One region of the Pueribacillus theae genome, then DNA from elsewhere that is predicted to be linked to it. Evidence: riboswitches for the same ligand, from Rfam matches in the RefSeq annotation. Region 1 holds a riboswitch; each other region holds the start of a gene.
What was found. A riboswitch is a leader RNA that binds a small molecule or an ion and turns the genes downstream of it on or off. The one in region 1 is predicted to bind thiamine pyrophosphate.
Positions count from the first base shown of each region.

Region 2: linked by a shared signal. The riboswitch ahead of tenA (thiaminase II) and the one ahead of thiT (energy-coupled thiamine transporter ThiT) in region 1 are both predicted to bind thiamine pyrophosphate.
Region 3: linked by a shared signal. The riboswitch ahead of thiE (thiamine phosphate synthase) and the one ahead of thiT (energy-coupled thiamine transporter ThiT) in region 1 are both predicted to bind thiamine pyrophosphate.
Region 4: linked by a shared signal. The riboswitch ahead of DCC39_RS14920 (ABC transporter substrate-binding protein) and the one ahead of thiT (energy-coupled thiamine transporter ThiT) in region 1 are both predicted to bind thiamine pyrophosphate.

Region 1 covers NZ_QCZG01000014.1:63,701-68,425, forward strand. The annotation lists gene DCC39_RS08550 (2-isopropylmalate synthase) at 28-1,563, shown strand; TPP riboswitch at 1,618-1,718, shown strand; gene thiT (energy-coupled thiamine transporter ThiT) at 1,790-2,371, shown strand; gene DCC39_RS08560 (long-chain-fatty-acid--CoA ligase) at 2,513-4,138, shown strand; gene shc (squalene--hopene cyclase) at 4,286-4,725, shown strand, end outside.
Region 2 covers NZ_QCZG01000005.1:79,028-83,752, forward strand. The annotation lists gene DCC39_RS04085 (tartrate dehydrogenase) at 1-697, shown strand, start outside; gene DCC39_RS04090 (TVP38/TMEM64 family protein) at 738-1,361, shown strand; gene tenA (thiaminase II) at 1,451-2,143, opposite strand; TPP riboswitch at 2,389-2,496, opposite strand; gene DCC39_RS04100 (manganese catalase family protein) at 2,583-3,152, opposite strand; gene DCC39_RS04105 (spore coat protein CotJB) at 3,305-3,568, opposite strand; gene DCC39_RS04110 (spore coat associated protein CotJA) at 3,588-3,824, opposite strand; gene DCC39_RS04115 (penicillin-binding transpeptidase domain-containing protein) at 3,978-4,725, shown strand, end outside.
Region 3 covers NZ_QCZG01000001.1:8,030-12,754, forward strand. The annotation lists gene DCC39_RS00060 (LTA synthase family protein) at 1-55, shown strand, start outside; gene DCC39_RS00065 (M14 family metallopeptidase) at 137-1,327, shown strand; TPP riboswitch at 1,377-1,480, shown strand; gene thiE (thiamine phosphate synthase) at 1,554-2,180, shown strand; gene thiS (sulfur carrier protein ThiS) at 2,180-2,383, shown strand; gene DCC39_RS00080 (thiazole synthase) at 2,389-3,174, shown strand; gene thiO (glycine oxidase ThiO) at 3,216-4,322, shown strand; gene thiD (bifunctional hydroxymethylpyrimidine kinase/phosphomethylpyrimidine kinase) at 4,339-4,725, shown strand, end outside.
Region 4 covers NZ_QCZG01000037.1:29,059-33,783, reverse strand. The annotation lists gene DCC39_RS14925 (DMT family transporter) at 165-1,100, opposite strand; TPP riboswitch at 1,330-1,434, shown strand; gene DCC39_RS14920 (ABC transporter substrate-binding protein) at 1,515-2,411, shown strand; gene DCC39_RS19190 (hypothetical protein) at 2,481-2,627, shown strand; gene DCC39_RS14915 (hypothetical protein) at 2,676-3,245, opposite strand; gene DCC39_RS14910 (ParM/StbA family protein) at 3,259-4,443, opposite strand.

The DNA.
Region 1 (4,725 bases):
GGCATTCAAAATAAAGGAGGAGAAATAATGGGTAAGAGAATTTATACATTTGACACGACATTGAGAGACGGCGAACAGACGCCTGGTGTGAACTTAAATATCTCCGAAAAAGTTGAGATTGCGAAACAATTGGAAAAGGTTGGCATTGATGTCATTGAAGCGGGTTTTGCAGCGGCTTCGCCTGGTGATTTAAAAGCGGTGCGCGCTGTGGCTGAAGCTGTTGAAAAGCCAATTGTTGTAAGCCTTGCCCGCACAAACAAAGAGGATATTGACGCAGCGGTTGAAGCTTTAAAAGGGAACGATAATGTTGGTATCCATGTGTTTATCGCGACATCACCAATTCATATGGAGAAAAAGTTGCGAATGACAGAGGAAGAAGTACTTGAACAATCCGTTGAAGCGGTCCGCTATGCAAGCCAATTCTTTAAACATGTTGAGTTTTCTTGTGAAGACTCTACACGTTCTGATTTGGATTTTATTTGTAAAGTTGCTGAAAAAGTCATTGAAGTTGGAGCAACCGTCTTAAATTTCCCGGATACAACAGGCTATATTACGCCATGGGAATATGCCGAGCGATTTAAAATCATCCAAGAGCGTGTAAAGGGAGTTGAAAATGTGATTTTAAGCTGCCACTGCCATGATGATCTTGGTATGGCCACAATCAACTCTTTGGCAGCCATTGAAGCCGGCGTGACGCAAGTTGAAGGCTGCATTAACGGCATCGGAGAACGTGCTGGGAACGTCGCATTGGAAGAAATCGCATTAGCCCTTGAAACCCGGTACGATTATTTCCAAAAAAGAACCTCAATGAATTTAAAAGAAATCGCAAAAACTAGTAAATTGGTTAGCCGTGTAACCGGCATGCCGATCCCTGCAAATAAAGCAGTTATTGGTGCGAATGCGTTCGCCCATGCTTCAGGCATCCACCAGGACGGCGTACTTAAAGATAAAACGACATATGAAATCATGAAGCCGGAAACGATCGGATTAGAAGAAACACCGCTCATTCTTGGCAAGCTTTCCGGTCGCCATGCGTTAAAAGAAAAATTAATTGAGCTTGGCTATCAAGTGAATGAAGACGAATTGAGAGCTATCTTTAAGAAATATAAAGATTTGGCCGATCGCAAAAAGGAAATTTTGGATGATGACATTATCGCGTTAGTGGATGATCAGACGAAAAACGAAGTCGAATATTACAAACTTAGAAATATGGCGATTTCATATGACACGTTAAATGAACCAACAGCAACGGTTGAACTTTTGACTCATGATGAAAATGTTTACGAAGAAAAAGCGACCGGTAATGGTTCTGTGAATGCCATCTTTAATGCGATTGATCGAATCGTTAATGAAGAGATCGAACTATTGGATTATAAAATTGTGTCAGTAACTCAAGGACAAGACGCACAGGGGGAAGTCTTTGTCGAAATTAAAACGGGCGATACAATCAGCCGTGGACGCAGCATTAGTGTTGACGTGCTTGAAGCAAGCGCGAAGGCTTATCTCGCTGCTGTGAATCGCATGAAAAACATGCAAACGGACAAAGAAAAGGTAAAGCTGTAATCAAAGTTGATTGAGGAAACAAGTAATTTATACTATAATAATAGATAACTAAAAACGTATCACAAGGGGAGCCATTGGGCTGAGATTGAACAATTTGTTCTGACCCTTTGAACCTGTTAGTTAGTACTAGCGTAGGGATGTGATGAGCTTTGAAGAAACATGAGATTTGTCCGGTTTCTTTGGCTTCCTATGGGATTCGTTTACTAACACATAGGAGGCTTTTTTTATGGGGAAAATGAAGTTGCAAGTTTTGATTGAAGCGGCGATTTTGGCGGCTGCAGCGATGGTGTTGGATTTTTTGCCCTCGATAAAGATTGCTCCAGGCATTTCTGTATCATTCGCCATGGTGCCTGTGTTTATTGTTTCCTTTCGATGGGGATGGCGTGCCGGTGTTTTCTCCGGTTTTTTATGGGGGTTTCTGCAAGTTATTTTGGGGGATGCTTCGATTCTTCATCCAGTCCAAGCGTTGGTTGAGTATTTTATGGCGTTCGCTGCTGTAGGCGTTGCAGGGTTTTTTGTAGGAAACATCCAGAAACAGATTTCAAGGCAACAAAAGAAGCAAGCATTGTTTACAGTCATTCTCGCGATTTTTTCAGCGAGTGTAGCACGCTATTTCTTTCATTTTATTGCTGGGTATTATTTCTGGGGTTCTTATGCACCAGAAGGAATGTCGCCCGTATGGTACTCTTTTATCATTAACGGATCAACCATGGTGCTTACATTTATTTTATGCGCCATTATAATGAGCGGTCTATTTATCGCTTCACCTCGGTTGATTCAAAATAAAGAAGTGCTTACAACTGAATAAGATTGTTTCAATCCCTTGCTGATCATGATCTGGCAAGGGATTTTATGTATGAAGGGAGAAAACAAGTGTTGCATTTATTAAATTAATGGTAATATAGTAATATATTCAAACTATTTAAATGTTTTGAAAGGTGTTGGTAAAATGGTAGCAACAGAGAAACGATGGCTAAAGCATTATCCTGAAAACATTTCTAAAGAAATCGATATTCCAATCCAGCAAATGTTGAAAGATACGGCTGCAAAGTTTCCGGACAACGAAGCGATCTCGTTTTTTACACGAAAAATGACATACCGTGAAGTATTGCAATTATCTATAGCATTTGCTTCGGCACTTCAGGCAAACGGCTTGAAAAAGGGGGATCGAGTCGCAATCATGCTGCCGAACTGCCCGCATTATATTATTTCCTATTACGGAATCTTAATGGCTGGCGGGATTGTCACACAAGTAAATCCGATGCTTGTCGGGAGAGAACTTTCTCATATTTTAAACGATTCAGGCGCTGAGATGATTGTCATCTTTGAACCGCTTTTGCCAGTTTTACAGCAGGTTGAAAACGAGACCCCTGTTAAAAAAGCAATTTCTGTCAACTTCCCTGAAAGCGCTAAAGACGTAGCTCCTGCGGTCACATTTGAAGCGTTTATGTCGCAAGCGACAGGGCAGGTAAAGGAACCGAATATCAATCCTGCCGAGGATGTTGCCGTTTTACAATATACAGGCGGAACGACAGGCCGTTCAAAAGGGGCGATGCTCACTCATCGAAACCTCGTTGCAAACGTTCATCAAACGTATCGTTATTTCGAATCGGAATTTAACATAGGAGAGGACAGGGTCCTTACTGTCATCCCATTGTTCCATGTCTACGGGATGACAAGCTGTATGAACTTATCAATCTATACAGGAGCTGCGAACATTCTACTTCCGCGCTTTGATTTGCAAGAAGTGCTTGAAACCATTAAACGTGAGCAGCCGACGACATTTCCTGGGGTTCCTACAATGTATATCGCGATTACAAGTCATCCTGAAGCAGAAAAATATGGGATAAATAGCATTAGAACATGCAACAGCGGAAGTGCACCAATGCCAGTTGAAAGTATGCGAGCATTCGAAAAGAAAACGGGAGCCGTGATCTTAGAAGGCTACGGCTTGTCTGAAACCTCTCCGACCACGCACTGCAATCCTGTGTTTGCTGAACGGAAGCCGGGAAGTGTCGGAATTGGGATTCCATCAACCGACTACAAAATTGTTGACCTTGAAACAGGAACGAAAGAGCTGCCGATTGGCGAATCAGGGGAAATCATTATAAAAGGCCCGCAAGTGATGAAAGGGTACTGGAATATGCCAGAAGAGACGGAGCAAGCGCTTCGCGATGGTTGGCTGTATACGGGAGATATTGGAAAAATGGACGAAGATGGCTATTTGTATATTATCGACCGTAAAAAAGATATGATTATTGCAAGCGGTTACAATATTTATCCGAGAGACGTAGAAGAAGTGATTTACGAGCATCCAGCTGTTCAAGAAGCGGTCGTTGTGGGGGTTCCAGATCCGTACCGGGGAGAAACGGTTAAGGCGGTTATCGTCTTGAAAGAGGGGCAATCTGTTACTGAAGAAGAGATGCTGGACTATTGCAGACAGCACCTTGCTGCGTATAAAGCGCCGAAGCTCATTGAATTTAGAAAAGAGCTTCCGAAAACAGCTGTCGGTAAAATTTTGCGCAGAACGATAAAAGAAGAAGAAAGAAAAAAATATGAACAACAACAGTCATAAAGCAATATATAAAGTGGTTTCTATCCCTTGCAGAATATGCAGGGGATTTTAAATTAGTCAACAATCGCTCCCTCTCTCTTATGCATGATCGATAGTTAGAACGAATATGTATAGGGAATAACAATGAAGGTTAAAAGAGAGGATCGAATGTCCATGAAACAAATGGTGGATGCAGAAATCAAACGGTTAACGAAAATTCTCGTAAGCGCCCAAGAACCGTATGGCTCATGGTCTTATCCGTTTGATATAGGCATTGAAACAGATTGCTATATGATTATTCTGTTACGCACATTGGAAATAAATGATGAAGAATTCATTCAATTGCTAGTGAGGAAAATTATGAGCAGGCAAGAACAAAACGGAGCATGGAAGCTCTTTTATGATGAAGAAGAAGGAAATCTTGCGCTGACTGTTGAAGCTTATTATTCACTTCTTTATTCAGGCTATCTTGAAAAAGAAGATCCTAGGATGCAAAAGGCGAAACAATTTATTTTAAAAAACGGCGGAATTGAAGAAGTCAACATGTTTACAAAAGTAATGTTAGCTTTAACGGGGCAATATAAGTGGCCGCGTTTTTTTCCGATTCC
Region 2 (4,725 bases), on a different contig from region 1:
TAAAAATCCGAAAGGCTTCGATCTTGTTATTGTTCGTGAAAATAGCGAAGGCGAATATAGTGAAGTAGGAGGGCGTATTTATCAAGGGGAAGATGAGATAGCAATACAGAACAATGTTTTTTCGCGTAAAGCATCTGAAAGAGCAATGCATTATGCTTTTCAATTAGCAGAAAAGCGGAAAAACTATGTCACAAGTGCAACAAAGTCAAACGGCATCGTTTACAGCATGCCTTTTTGGGATGAAATTTTTAAAAGTGTGTCGGAGAAATACAATATAAAAACAGATTCATTTCATATTGACGCCCTTTCGGCCTATTTCATTACAAAACCAGAAATGTTTGATGTTGTTGTTGCCAGCAACTTATTTGGTGATATTTTATCAGACATTGGTGCTGCGATTATGGGGAGCATAGGCATCGCACCGGCGGCAAACATTCATTTAGATGGCGAATATCCGTCAATGTTTGAACCAGTGCACGGTTCAGCCCCGGATATCGCAGGAAAAGGGATTGCCAATCCAATCGGCCAAATTTGGACAGGAAAAATGATGCTCGATCATTTAGGTGAAAAAAATGCTGCGGACAACATCATGTCAGCAATTGAACAAACCATTGCAAACGGAATAAAAACACCCGATCTTAGTGGAAGTGCATCAACAAAAGAAGTGACAGAAGCGATAATCAGTTATTTAAAATGATTTTGTGAATAATGCCAAACGATATAAAGGTGAAGCAAGTATGGACCTTGAGTTTTTGAGACATGCATTGACAGAAGAAAATATTAAAGAATTTCTTGAACAATATCGAGCGCTAGGGCCGCTTCCAGGTATTTTTCTGCCTTTTTTGGAAGCTTTCATGCCATTTTTGCCGTTATTTATTTTTGTTGCAGGCAATGCTTTCGTTTACGGCCTTTGGCTTGGTTTTCTTTATTCTTGGGTAGGTACAAGCATTGGAACTGTTCTCGTTTTTTTTGTTATTCGAAGGTTTGCGAGGCATCGAATTCTTCGATTCATTTCGAAATTGAAAAAAGTCCAGCAAACAATGCATTGGTTTGAGCGAAGAGGCTTTGGTGTCGTGTTTTTGATTTTTTGTTTTCCTTTTACCCCCTCATCGTTAGTTACTGTTGTTGTGGGGCTTTCCCAAATGAATGCGATCAGTTTTATGCTTGCAGCTTTTTTAGGGAAAATGGTGATGATCTTTATCGTTTCTTTTATTGGCCACGATTTTTTTGATTTGCTTAAAGATCCCGTTCAGCTTATCCTTGTTTCTGCTCTTACATTTATTTTATGGCTGGGCGGAAAGTATTTGGAAATGAAGTTGAAACAGAAAACAATTCAGAAGAACAAAAAAGAAATAGAATAGCGGCAAACTAAAGGACGGTTAGATCGATCAAAGCCAATTAACGAAGTAACCCCTTTATGCAATCGACGCATAAAGGGGTTATGATTTTGTTATTTTAGAGTGGATTGCTTGCTTTGTTTTTTTGATAGCCAAGTTTCTTTCGTGTAAGCCATTTCCCAAAATGCAAGTTCATATTCTTTGGCGATGACAAACTGTTCTTTGATCTTTTCCTTTTCTTTTCCGCTTGCATCCTGTGCAAGTTGGTCCATCAGATCGATTTGCTCTTCGGTCGATGTTTGGAACCAGTCGCTTGCATAAGTATGGAGCCAATTTTGGTAAATTTGTTCGTTCGGTTTCGCGTTCATGTTCTTTTTGCCAATATCAGCATATAACCAATAGCATGGAAGCATCGCAGCGACCGTTTGTGCCAAACTGCCGGAGAGAGCCGCACGGTACAGATGTGATGTGTAAGCATAAGCGGTAGGGGCGGGTTTAAAATTCTTCATCTCTTCGTCAGTAATGTTTAACAGATTCGCATGTTCCTGATGGACGGTTAGTTCCGCTTGGGCGGTAAGCTTCGCTTTTTCAGCCAGCATGGCGGAAACTTGGAAGTCATCTGCTTGTGCGGCAGCCATGGCATGGACCTTTCCAAAATGCTTCAAGTAGTAAATGTCTTGGAGAATATAATATTTAAACGTTTCCAACGGCAAGTCACCGTTCACAATCCCTAAGACGAACGGGTGATTCAAACTTTGCTCCCAACTATCCTTTGTCGCTTGTCGCAGTTCCTCTGTAAAACGCATATAAAAATCCTCCTTTTTTGTTTCACCTGAAAAGGAGGAATAGATGACTGATCACACCATTCTTGTACCGTTAAAGGTTGTTCAAAAAGTCCGGGAACGATAGGCTGCGAATCTCTTCGTCAGCTTGCTCTTCCGCTCCTCACGTATCCTACAAACATACGCTGCGGTGCTCAGAGCTACGCTTCCTCGACCTTCTTGCCTCTCGTTGTCCTCCTTTTTGAACACGCACTTATTGGCAAACAGTACAAATCGAACGTCCACTTTCCTCCGCTGGTTTTAACCAGTTCAGGTTCTAAGGGTCTTAAAGTCCACTTTAATCTCAGCCTTTTAAAAAGGCACCCCTAGCGGAAACAAATGATTTAATTTTCTATCAGTTTATCATACTGTGGCTAATTGTCAAATTGTTCTTTGGAAAAAATGTCAGCGAATTCGTTAGACATTAAAAGAATTTCTTTTTTCCTTGTTCTTCTTTTAAAATTTCAACAGCTTCGCGAAAACGTTGGGAATGGACGATTTCGCGCTCACGCAGAAAAGCTAAACCGTCATTAAGATCCGGATCATCTGACATGTCAATAAGCCATTGGTAGGTTGCACGGGCTTTTTCTTCTGCGGCAATATCTTCATATAAATCTGTGATTGGGTCACCTTTTGCTTGAATATATGCCGCTGTCCACGGTACTCCAGCAGCGTTATGGTAGAATAGGTCTTTGCCATGGTCGGCGAAATGGTCACCAAGACCTGCTTCTTTCAATTGTTCGGGTGTTGCATCTTTCGTTAATTTATAAACCATTGTGGCAATCATCTCAAGGTGGGCAAATTCCTCTGTACCAATATCTGTCAAAAGCCCAATAACTTTATCAGGAAGCGTGTAGCGCTGGTTTAAATAGCGAAGGGCAGCGGCAAGTTCTCCATCAGCACCACCGTACTGTTCAATTAGAAACTTGGCAAGCATTGGATTGCATTGGCTTACCTTTACCGGATATTGTAATTTTTTTTCGTATATCCACATTAAAAATCATACCTCCACAATGAATAAATAGTTCGCTTCCGCACCTTTAGGCGAAATGCAGGTGAAATACTTTCAATCAGTGGGGTAGGGTCAAGCCCCTACCTAATTTTTTCGTCGTTCATTTTGCTAAAATAAATTCTTTAATGTTTTCCTTAAATTTGCCACGGCCATGGGCCTTCTGACCAGCCCCATGGATACCCTGAATAGCTGTTTCCAAATTGCTGTAAGGGGCCATACATTGACTCAACGATCTTTTTTAATCGTTTGCGTTCTTTCGCGTACTCATTGAATTGCTGAATCGCTTCTTGGTCATGTGGATGCGTATCCAAATAATGTGTCAATTCGACAAGAACGAAATCAACTGCCTGCAATTCTTCCATACACGCGTAAAATTCAGGCGGAAGTTTTTTGGACATCGGTTATTTTTCCTCCCTATTAACTTATTTGGGGTTCTCCACACGGCATTTTATTGTGAGGCTCTCCGTACGGGCTAAAAAGCAATGGCCACAATGTTCCGTGAAACAAAGCTTCTTTTGGGCTAAACTGGGGAAGCCCAGGCGGCTGAAAACCAACATAAAGCTGAGGCGGTGTCTGATATGTTTTCACTTTTATGGGACGGCAAGGGTCGAAAGGGCTTATATATGGCCGATAGATCTTTCTCTGAGTAAACAAACGGGGTACCTCCTTTAATGAACTACATACGGTAATAGCCTATTCATAAGGCCGAGATCTTGCTACAACTATGAACGAATGAGTTTATTTTGAAAGCAACGTGCGTTTTTTGATACACTTATGAGGAAAAGTAAAATTTACGGGGGAAAACAAATGAAGATAAAAGTACCACTATTTTTATTTTTTATACTTATATTCTCTCTTATTGGGTGCAATAAGGAAGAAACGCCAGAAGAGAGAACAACTCAATTTTTAAACAGCTGGGAGAAACAACAATTTGATAAAATGTATGATCAACTTTCTGCAGATAGTAAAAAAAATATAACGAAAGACGAGTTTGTTGAGCGTTACGAGACAATTTATGAAGGAATACAGGCTGACAAGCTTAAACTGGAAGCGAAGTTTCCTGAAGATGGGGTGAAAGAAAACAAAGAGGGCGGCACAGAGGTGGAATTTTCATTACATATGCAAACCATTGCCGACGAAGTAAACTTTACCGAAAACCTGTCCCTCGTGAAAGAAAAGACTGAGGATGGAAATAAATGGGCCGTCCATTGGGATCCTTCACTTATCTTTCCTTCGATGGAAGAAGGAGATAAGGTCCGCATTGAAACACACCGGGCTGAAAGGGGAGAAATTGTTGATCGAAGCGGAAAGGGTCTGGCGGTAAATGGAAAAGTATTGAATATCGGAATTGTCCCCGAGCGTTTGCCGGAGGATGCTAAAACATCCTATGAACAATTAGCTGATTTGATTGGCTCCACTGTGGAAGATATAGAAAAGAAACTGAACGCCACGTGGGTAAAGCCAGATACGTTCGTACCGATTACGAAAATCGCGAAAGATGATAAAAGATTAAATCAATTAATGGAGATAAAAGGCGTAACGTACCAAGAAGTGA
Region 3 (4,725 bases), on a different contig from region 1:
TTTGCTTCGATTTTTTGATAAGAATAACGGAACGGATGTAAAGGTTAAAAAGTGAAACATGGAACCCAGCATTGGGTTCTTTTTCTTTTTTTCGCTCATATTTATACAAGAGAATGTTTCCCATGGGGGGGATTATTTGGAACTCGTTGTTCAGCGCGGCCATACGTTTTGGCTTTACAGCCAGTTATTTCAAATTCCTTTACAGCTTATCGTTGACTCAAATAAAGAGGCAGATCCAATGAATCTAAAAATTGGAGAAACGATTAAAATTCCGGGTTTCATTAGCTCGGCCTATACCATTCAGCCGGGCGATACATTTTGGTCCATTTCATCAAAAAGAAATATTCCTCTGCAACAATTGCTTTTTATCAATTCCGGAATTGAACCAACTCACCTCCGGGCTGGCACAACAATTAAATTGCCTATAAGAATTACTTGGAGGCTAATTGATGGGAAAAAAAATTATGATTATGAGACACTCGTAAGAGATATTAGAATGCTGCTAACAGTCTATCCATTTATACAACAAGGATCAATCGGAAATTCAGTGATGCAAAAGCAAATTCCTGAAATGATTGTTGGAACTGGGCCGAAAAAAGTTCACGTAAACGGTTCTTTTCATGCAAATGAGTGGATAACGACGTCTATTTTGATGACTTTTTTGAACGATTATTTATTGGCATTGACGAATCAGACATGCATTCGCAATGTGCCTTCACTTTCGTTGTATGAAAAAACTTTTCTATCGATCGTGCCGATGGTGAACCCGGATGGCGTAAATCTTGTTTTATATGGCCCTCCCGATGAGGAACCTTACAAAAGCAATGTTTTGAAATTAAATAATGGAAGCAAGGAGTTCTCAGGGTGGAAGGCAAATATCAGGGGGATAGATTTAAATAACCAATTTCCAGCAAGGTGGAGTATTGAGAAAGAAAGAAAACCGAAGGAACCGGGTCCAAGAGATTATCCCGGACAAAAGCCGTTAAGTGAACCTGAATCAATTGCAATCGCTAACTTGACGAAAAGGCGCAACTTTGATCGTGTTTTGGCATTCCATTCTCAAGGAAAAGAAATTTATTGGGGATTTGAAGGATTTGAACCACCAATCGCTGAAACAATCGTTTCAGAATTCGCGAGAGCAAGTGGATATAAACCTGTACGTTATCTTGACAGTTACGCAGGATATAAGGATTGGTTTATCCAAGAATGGAAGAGGTCAGGGTTTACAATTGAGGTCGGGATGGGTGTGAATCCCTTGCCATTGTTACAATTTGATGAAATATACTATGATAATTTAGGCATTTTACTTGCTAGCCTGTATATGTAAAGATTGTTTTTTCAGAAGTTATTTGACATAATAAGGTTAATTTCATATTTTCAAAGACTAGGGGTGCGGAGAGCTGAGAAAAAGGAGGTCATCCTTTTACCCTCATAACCTGATCTGGATGGTGCCAGCGGAGGGAAGTCGAGATGTTTATAACTCGTTGTTTATCACCATAATCCGCTCTCCATGATTATGGTTTTTATTTTTATGGATGAATGGAGGTATAAATTTGAAAAGATTCAGATTATATGTCATTACCGGAGAAGAATTCCATCCATCACGGACGCTTAAAGAAGTGATGCGTGAAGCAATGGAAGGGGGAGCCGACTTCATTCAACTAAGAGATAAAAAAAGTACAAAAAAACAAGTATTGGAAAAAGCTAAAATGCTGCGGGAGCTAACGAATGAATTTGATGTTCCTTTCATTGTAAATGATCATATTGATGTTGCATTAGCTGTTGGTGCTGACGGTATTCATCTAGGACAAGACGATCTGCCGTTAGTGGAAGCCCGTAAACTTGTAGGAGATAAAATCATAGGAATCTCTACGCATTCGATTGAGCAAGCACGGGAAGCAGAAAGAAACGGTGCCGATTATATCGGGGTTGGTCCCATTTTTCCAACGAAAAGTAAAGAAGATGTCGTTGAACCTGTTACAGTAAGTTACTTAAGGGAAGTAGCAAACGAAATTAAAATCCCATTTGTCCCTATTGGCGGCATCAAACTGCATAATGTTGATGAGGTGCTGAATGCCGGTGGCAAAAGTGTATGCGTCATTAGTGAAGTAGTCGGAAGCAGCGATGTAAAAGGTACGTGTGAAGCGTTTATACGAAAAATTAAGGAGTGTGAAACATAATGGCGGTGCTAAGAATTAATGGGGAAGAAGAGCATTTCGATCATGTGAAAACTCTTTTAGATGTCGTAGCGCACTATAAGCTTGAAAATAATCTTGTCGTTGCTGAAGTTGATGGAAAGGTGATTGATCGAGAAAGATGGAGCGAGACGGGCATTGAAGATGGAATGTCAATTGAACTAGTACATTTTGTTGGAGGAGGGTAAACGAGTTGAATGATTCATTCAAAATTGCTGGCGAGGAATTATCATCAAGGCTCTTTTTAGGGACTGGGCGTTTTGCAAATCCGTATATTCAAAATGAAGCTATTGCTGCCTCGGGTACAGAAGTTTTAACATTTGCGATCCGAAGAGTCAATCTTGAGCATCCTGAGGAAGATGCAATATTACAGCATTTGGAAGGGAAAACTTTTCGATACTTGCCTAACACGTCAGGGGCAAGCAACGCAGAAGAAGCCATTAGAATTGCAAGGCTTGTTCGTGCCACAGGATTAAGCAATTGGATTAAAGTTGAAATCTGTGCAAACGAGAGAACGCTTTTGCCTGATCCTGTAGAAACGTTAAAAGCGACGGAACAATTGGTTAAAGAGGGTTTCGTCGTATTGCCGTACACATCAGATGATCCTATTTTGTGCAAACGGTTGGAAGAGGCTGGAGCAGCGGCAGTTATGCCCGGAGCATCTCCAATCGGAACGGGTTTGGGCATATTAAATCCATACAACTTATCGATTATTATTGAAGAAGCAAGCGTCCCGATTATTATCGATGCCGGCCTTGGCTCTGCGAAGGATGTAACCGAAGCCATGGAACTTGGCGCCGATGGCATTCTATTAAATACAGCTGTTGCGAGAGCGAAGGATCCGGTAAAAATGGCGGCAGCAATGAAATTTGCGATAGAAGCCGGCAGACTGTCCTACCTTGCTGGCCGAATAGAAAAGAAACGCTATGCAACGGCTTCCAGCACAACGATGGGGTATTTTACCTCTTCATTTCAATGATGCATTGATGACTAAACGATGACTGAGGAAGTGAACATGTAGTGGCAAAGGATATTCTCATACTTGGCGGCGGTGTTATCGGTTTGGCAACGGCTTTCGAGTGCCAAAATCGCGGCCATCAGGTGACCATTCTTGAAATTGCAACGTGCGGAGGACAAGCTTCAGGTGCCGCGGCAGGGATGTTGGCGCCTTATTCGGAGATGAGTGAGGAGCCTGATGATTTTTTCTTGCTTTCCCATCAAAGCCTGAAAGAGTATCCCGAGTGGCAGCAAGAAATAAAAAACAAGTCTTCCATGGATTTTGAGTATGTAGAATCGGGAAGCCTTTATACGATTTTTCATGAAGCTGAACGCTTCCCCCTTCAAACGAGAATGGAATGGCAAAATCAATTCGGTGTTGAAGCTTCCATTATTGAAAAAAGTGAATTGAAAGAAATGGAGCCTGCACTTTCTGAAGAAATTCTTGCTGCCCTTTATACACCTAGTGAAAGCCATCTTTATTCACCCGACTATGTTAAAGCATTAAAACAGGCTTGTTTGAATACAGGCGTACAGATTTACGAACATTTAAAGCACGTGGAAGTGATCGGGTGGAAAAATGAAGTTCACCTCCGCTCTTATGAAGACAAGCATTTTTTTGCAGATCACCTTATTATATGCAATGGCGCCTGGTCAAAAGAATTGGAAAATAGTTTTGGCATCGCCATTCCAGTTTTTCCGATTCGGGGGCAAATTTGCTCTTATCGTACTGAGAGCCTAATAAAAAGCTTGGTTTTCTCAAGTCAAGGCTATGTCGTGTCAAAAGGCAACGGTTCTCTCGTGTGCGGTGCATCAGAAGATATTGCAGGATTTAATGTTGACGTAACAGAAAAAGGAATAAAGAGGCTTGAAAGGTGGAGCAAAAAACTGCTGCCGGTTTTAGAAACAATGGAAACGAATCACAAGTGGGCTGGGTTGCGGCCGGCAACTCAGGATGGGTTTCCATTAATCGGCCAACTTTCAAATTATAACCATGTCCAATTCGCCACCGGCCATTATCGAAATGGAATTTTGCTCAGTCCAATTACGGCTAAGGTTGTCGCCGATCAAATCGATGGCTTAAAAGAGAGAGTACCGTTGCGTTCTTTTTCGCCAGAACGTTTTTCATAGTTGAGGAGGAGATGATATGTCACTATTTAAAGCTTTAACGATTGCTGGCTCTGACAGCGGGGGAGGGGCTGGTATTCAAGCTGACTTAAAGACTTTTCAAGAATTAGACGTATACGGCATGAGTGTGATCACAGCCATTACCGCACAAAATACGCTTGGTGTCCATGCTGTTTATCCGCAAACAGTGGAATCTGTCGTTGCACAATTAAAAGCTGTAGCTGAAGACTTGAAGCCTGAAGCAGTGAAAACAGGCATGCTTTTTTCAAAAGAAATCATTCAAGCAGTCGCTGAGCAAATTGAAAATTATCAACTGAAAAATCTTGTGATTGATCCGGTGATGATCGCAAAAGGCGGCGGCCAGCTGCTTAAAGATGATGCAATCGATGCCTTGTGTGAGTATTTG
Region 4 (4,725 bases), on a different contig from region 1:
TTATTAAAAAATATAACCCCTGAGAATAGGCGAATTATAAGATTTAATAGTTATTAAGTGTATGTCTAATACTATAGCACACATTCAAATTAAAAACAAATTTTTCTTTTTATTCCTTTTTCTTCAATTCTTAAGTTTACTTTGAGCCTTTCGTTCCAATAAATTTATCCGGTTTTTTGTTTGAACGCCTGCTTGTCGTTCTCTGCCGAACTTTTTCCCATCATCATGACAACAGCCAATATAAGGAGTCCGCCCATTAATGACACATTTCCGATCATAATTCCCATAATTAATACGGAAACAAAAACTGCCGTCAATGGTTCGATAACCGTCAACAAGCCCGCCTCGGCAGATGTAATGAAGCTCAAACTCGCCAAATATAAGTAAAACGAAACAAACGTCATCACGACAACAAGGATGACAAGCACCCATTCAGAAATAGAAAAAGAAACCCCCGTTTTCAAAGGATTTGTTTTTAAACTTAAAGCAACGCTTCCAATAAGCATTGACCACATTGTAATCACAGTGGAGCTATACCTTTGAATAAGTTTCATCGGCTGCAATGTATAATAACAAAGAGCAAAAGCTGAAACAACACCCCAAAAAAGAGCCATACCTGAAATGGAAAGCTTGGTTATATCCCCATTTGTCACTAATAAAAATAGTCCAATAAAAGTTAGAACGAGCGCAAGCAATTCTTTTTTAACAGGATATCTTTTTGCTTTGAAACATGCAAAAATAAGAAGAAGCGACGGGGCTAAATATTGTAAAATTGCTGCCGTTGCTGCATTGCTATGTTTGATCGCGGCAAAAAAAGAATACTGTAAACCTAATAATCCAAATACCGCAAAAGCAAGAAGTGTGAAAGAGTCCCTCTTATTTCTCCAAATCGTAAAGATCGACTTCCGCTGTTTCGTCATATACAAAAATAACAATAGGATTACCCCAGAAAAAAAGAGCCTGGTGATGATAATCCAGTCAAGCGTCATGTCAGTTGTTCGGAATAAATAATCCACAACATTCCCCTGAATTCCCCACAAGGCTGCTGCACTTACCGCCATTGCTATTCCTTTTAAACGAAGTTGGTTCGTTCTGTTCATAGCTTATCGATCTCCAAAAGCCCCTTGAAGGGTGTAGTTGTATCCATCTATTCCAATCATACATGTTACTAAAGAAAACTTAAACTACATGTTGAAGTACCTCTATTAAGAAAAACGCTGATGCATCCTCTTTTGAAATTAGAAGTGGGAAGTTGGGCTCATTGTAATTTACATTTCTCCCAGTTTTATTTGTCGTTCTATCGTTTCTGGGGTATGATGATATAACAAACATTTACACTAGGGGTGCTAGTAAGCTGAGAGAAGGATTGGAATCCTTTAACCCTTTGAACCTGACCTGGCCAATACCAGCGTAGGGAAGTGAAGGCATTGTTTCTACGAATTTATTTCGTCTACAACAACGGATTCCTCTCTACGAGCGAATCCGTTTTATTATTTTTCGAGGGGGAATACTTAATGGAAAAATTGACAGTGGGACTGGAATGGTTTATAAATCCCGACCATCTTCCGATGATGATCGGATTGGAAAAAGGTTGGTTTCAAGACGCAGGGCTAAAGATTGAAATGGTAGAGCCTGAAGAGCATTTTGATGCGATCGATGAGATGAAGGCAGGTAAAATGGATATCGCGATTACAGAGCCTCTTCATCTCGTAGAGGATCGTGCAGCCGGTGAAGATGTAGTTGGATTTGCAAGATTTCTACATACAAATGGTGGTGTCATGTATATAAAAGGAAAAGAAATTAACCGGCCAAAGGATCTCATTGGCAAACGAATTCAATATCCTGGCGCGCCGGGCCTCGGCGGGCTTGCCATCGTAAAGACAATGGTAGAATCTGACGGAGGCTCTTGCAGCATTGAAGATTTTATCCCTGTTAACAACGGCTTTTACCATACAGAAGCGTTAGAAAAAGATTTGGCGGACGCAGCTACGCTTATTTTTAAAAATTTTGAAGTTACTGAAGCAAAATTAAAAGGCCTTAATGTTGATTATTTTGCATTAAAGGATTGGGGGATACCGGACTTTTGCCAGCTTATTTTTATTACTTCTTCAGAAATTTTAAATAGTAAAAAAGAAACACTTAAAAAATTTGTAAAAATCATCCGAAAAGCCATCGACTTTATTTATGAAAACGAAGAAGAAGCAAAAAGGATATACTTTGACTACACAAAAACAGAATCAAATGATGAGTTGGCAATTGAAACAGCTAATGCGACGATCCCTTGTTTCACTTATGACTTTTCCATGTCTTCCGATTATTACGGCCAATTGCAAAACTGGTTAAAGAAAACAGGCAAAATTAACGAAGCGATTGATCCTGCAAAGTATTGGACAAACAAATTAAACCTATAAAACGGCGTTTATTTTTCGTGAGAGAGGGAAACTTACGAATACAATAAAATTAAAGGAGGCAGAGTTTCAATGAAGAAAAACAAGCTTGCAATGACAACAGTAGCACTTGGAGCCGCCTATTTGCTTAGAAATAAAGATAGTAGACAAAAACTAAAAGAACAATTTCAATCATTTATGAATTCATCTAGAAAGTCAAAAAAACATGTTAACGTATAACGAATTCAATGAAGGAGAGACACTGGCATTTGTCTCTCCTTCATCTATTTACTTATTCATTTGTGCAATAAATCCGCCTAGTAAATCTTCCGCATTCTCTTCCAAATCCGCTTCCGCACTAGGTTCATCTTGGTTATTTTGCCTTGCGCTGTCTAAATCAAAATTGAGCAAATCATCTTCAAAAGTATCTGGAGCATTCTTTTCAAATGTATCTGGTGCATTCTTCTTCTGTGGCTCTTCCAAGCTCTCTTCCTGCAAATAGAGCGCCTCGTCAATATTAACCGCGTTACTGTTCAAGGAAGCGAGAAGAGATGTTGCCCGAACTGGATCTTGCAATAACTGGTAAACAATGTTCCCAATCAATGCTTCAGAATAAGAGTGCCTCAGCCAGTTTCGCTGCTCTTTGTTCAATTGCTTAGGAAGCGGGATGGATACCGTTTCTCTTTCCTTTGATAATGAATGGCTTACCCCATCAAGCACAAACTCTGCAATTTTACTTGAAAAATTTCTTTTCTCCGTCTCTTTTAATTTTTGCAATTGTTTTATTATATGATCAGGTGTATCAGACGGTAGGCGAAATGTGATCGCCTGCCCTCTCTGAATTCCTTTATTTTTCACGGAATCACCCTATTTAATTTTTTACTGGTTTTTTATTGTCTTCTTTTCCTTTTGCTTTGGCATTTTTTTGTTTGTCAAATGCCGAAATTAATTTGTAGTAAGCATTTGCCATCATCCATATGCTTTCTTTTTCATCTTCAAAAAAAGCGATATTGTATCCATCCAAATTATTATTTAATGTTTTTAAATATTCCTTGAGCACCATTGACCCACCGCCTACAAAATAGCAGATTTCAGTTTGCGAGTTTTTTTGCCAAGTGTTTCGCAGGTGGCGGTATTGCTTTTTAGCCAATTCAAGCAAAATGCGGTCAACAATATCATGGACACTTGTCCGGCTGCCTTTTACCATGATATGATTTCTATCATTTTTTCTTGTAATAATCTCAACAATATCCCGTCGGCTATCCAATTCGATGCCATGTTTTGATCTAATTTCTTCTCGAATTTCCTCAAGCGATTCGGCTACCCCGAGGTTAAATCCTTGAGCTTTGTCATCATCCACATTACGATTTTTAATAACAGCGACATCTGTTGATAATCCGCCAATATCCTGAATAATGATGCGTTTGTCTACTAAATCCCGATTAATAATATTTAAGTTATTATCCATCACTAAGTTGATATACGCTGCGAATCCTTCCGGATACACTTTCACTTCATCAAATTTAATATTTACTTTTAAACCTTGGTATTTAGGCGTGACCAAAAACTCAACCTGATGAACAGAGCTTAGAAGCCGCGAGCGATAGCCTACATCTTTCCCTTCCTTCACTTCTCTGAGCGGCAAGCCTGTTCCAAGCAAATAGCTCGCATCGACGACCTGATTTGTTTTCTTAAAAATGTCCGCGTTTTCTTCCCTCACAGCATCAAGTGCCAATGTAGCAAACAGCATAACTAATGTTTGGTCTTCCTCAGATTTGCTGCTTCCAGGATCAAGCTCTGTTGCATTTCCGCTTTTTGTTGCCAAATTTCCCACTCTGTAAATGGCGTTATTATCCATTAATGCCGGGGAATGAACCCTTATATGTATGCCATCCAGCGGGTCCTTTTCATTCAATTCCTCTATTCCTATAACAGGGCGATCCTCAGTGTCTCGTGCGATCACATTTGGAAGATTTAATTCATAATCTAGCTTCCCAAATAATGCCTTCACAGAATCATTACCTACATCTACAGCAGCAATTCTACTATTTGTCATCAAATCAACCTTTCACAAAAAAATTGATGGCTTTATCCAACCTTTGCCATTCTATTTTAGAATATACTAGACTTTAAGATTCGGCAATCGTCTAAAAGTTGTATTCATATTTGTACACTTGTATACATTTTCGTTTACAACAGAAACAATTTGTAAACACGTTGCTGCTTCTCAATGTATACGTGTTTGTTTACAAGTTTACCTTTATGTACACATTAAGATTACATTTTGTTTACATGTACACGTCTTTGTAAACATATTATAATAGCCAAGCAAAAATGT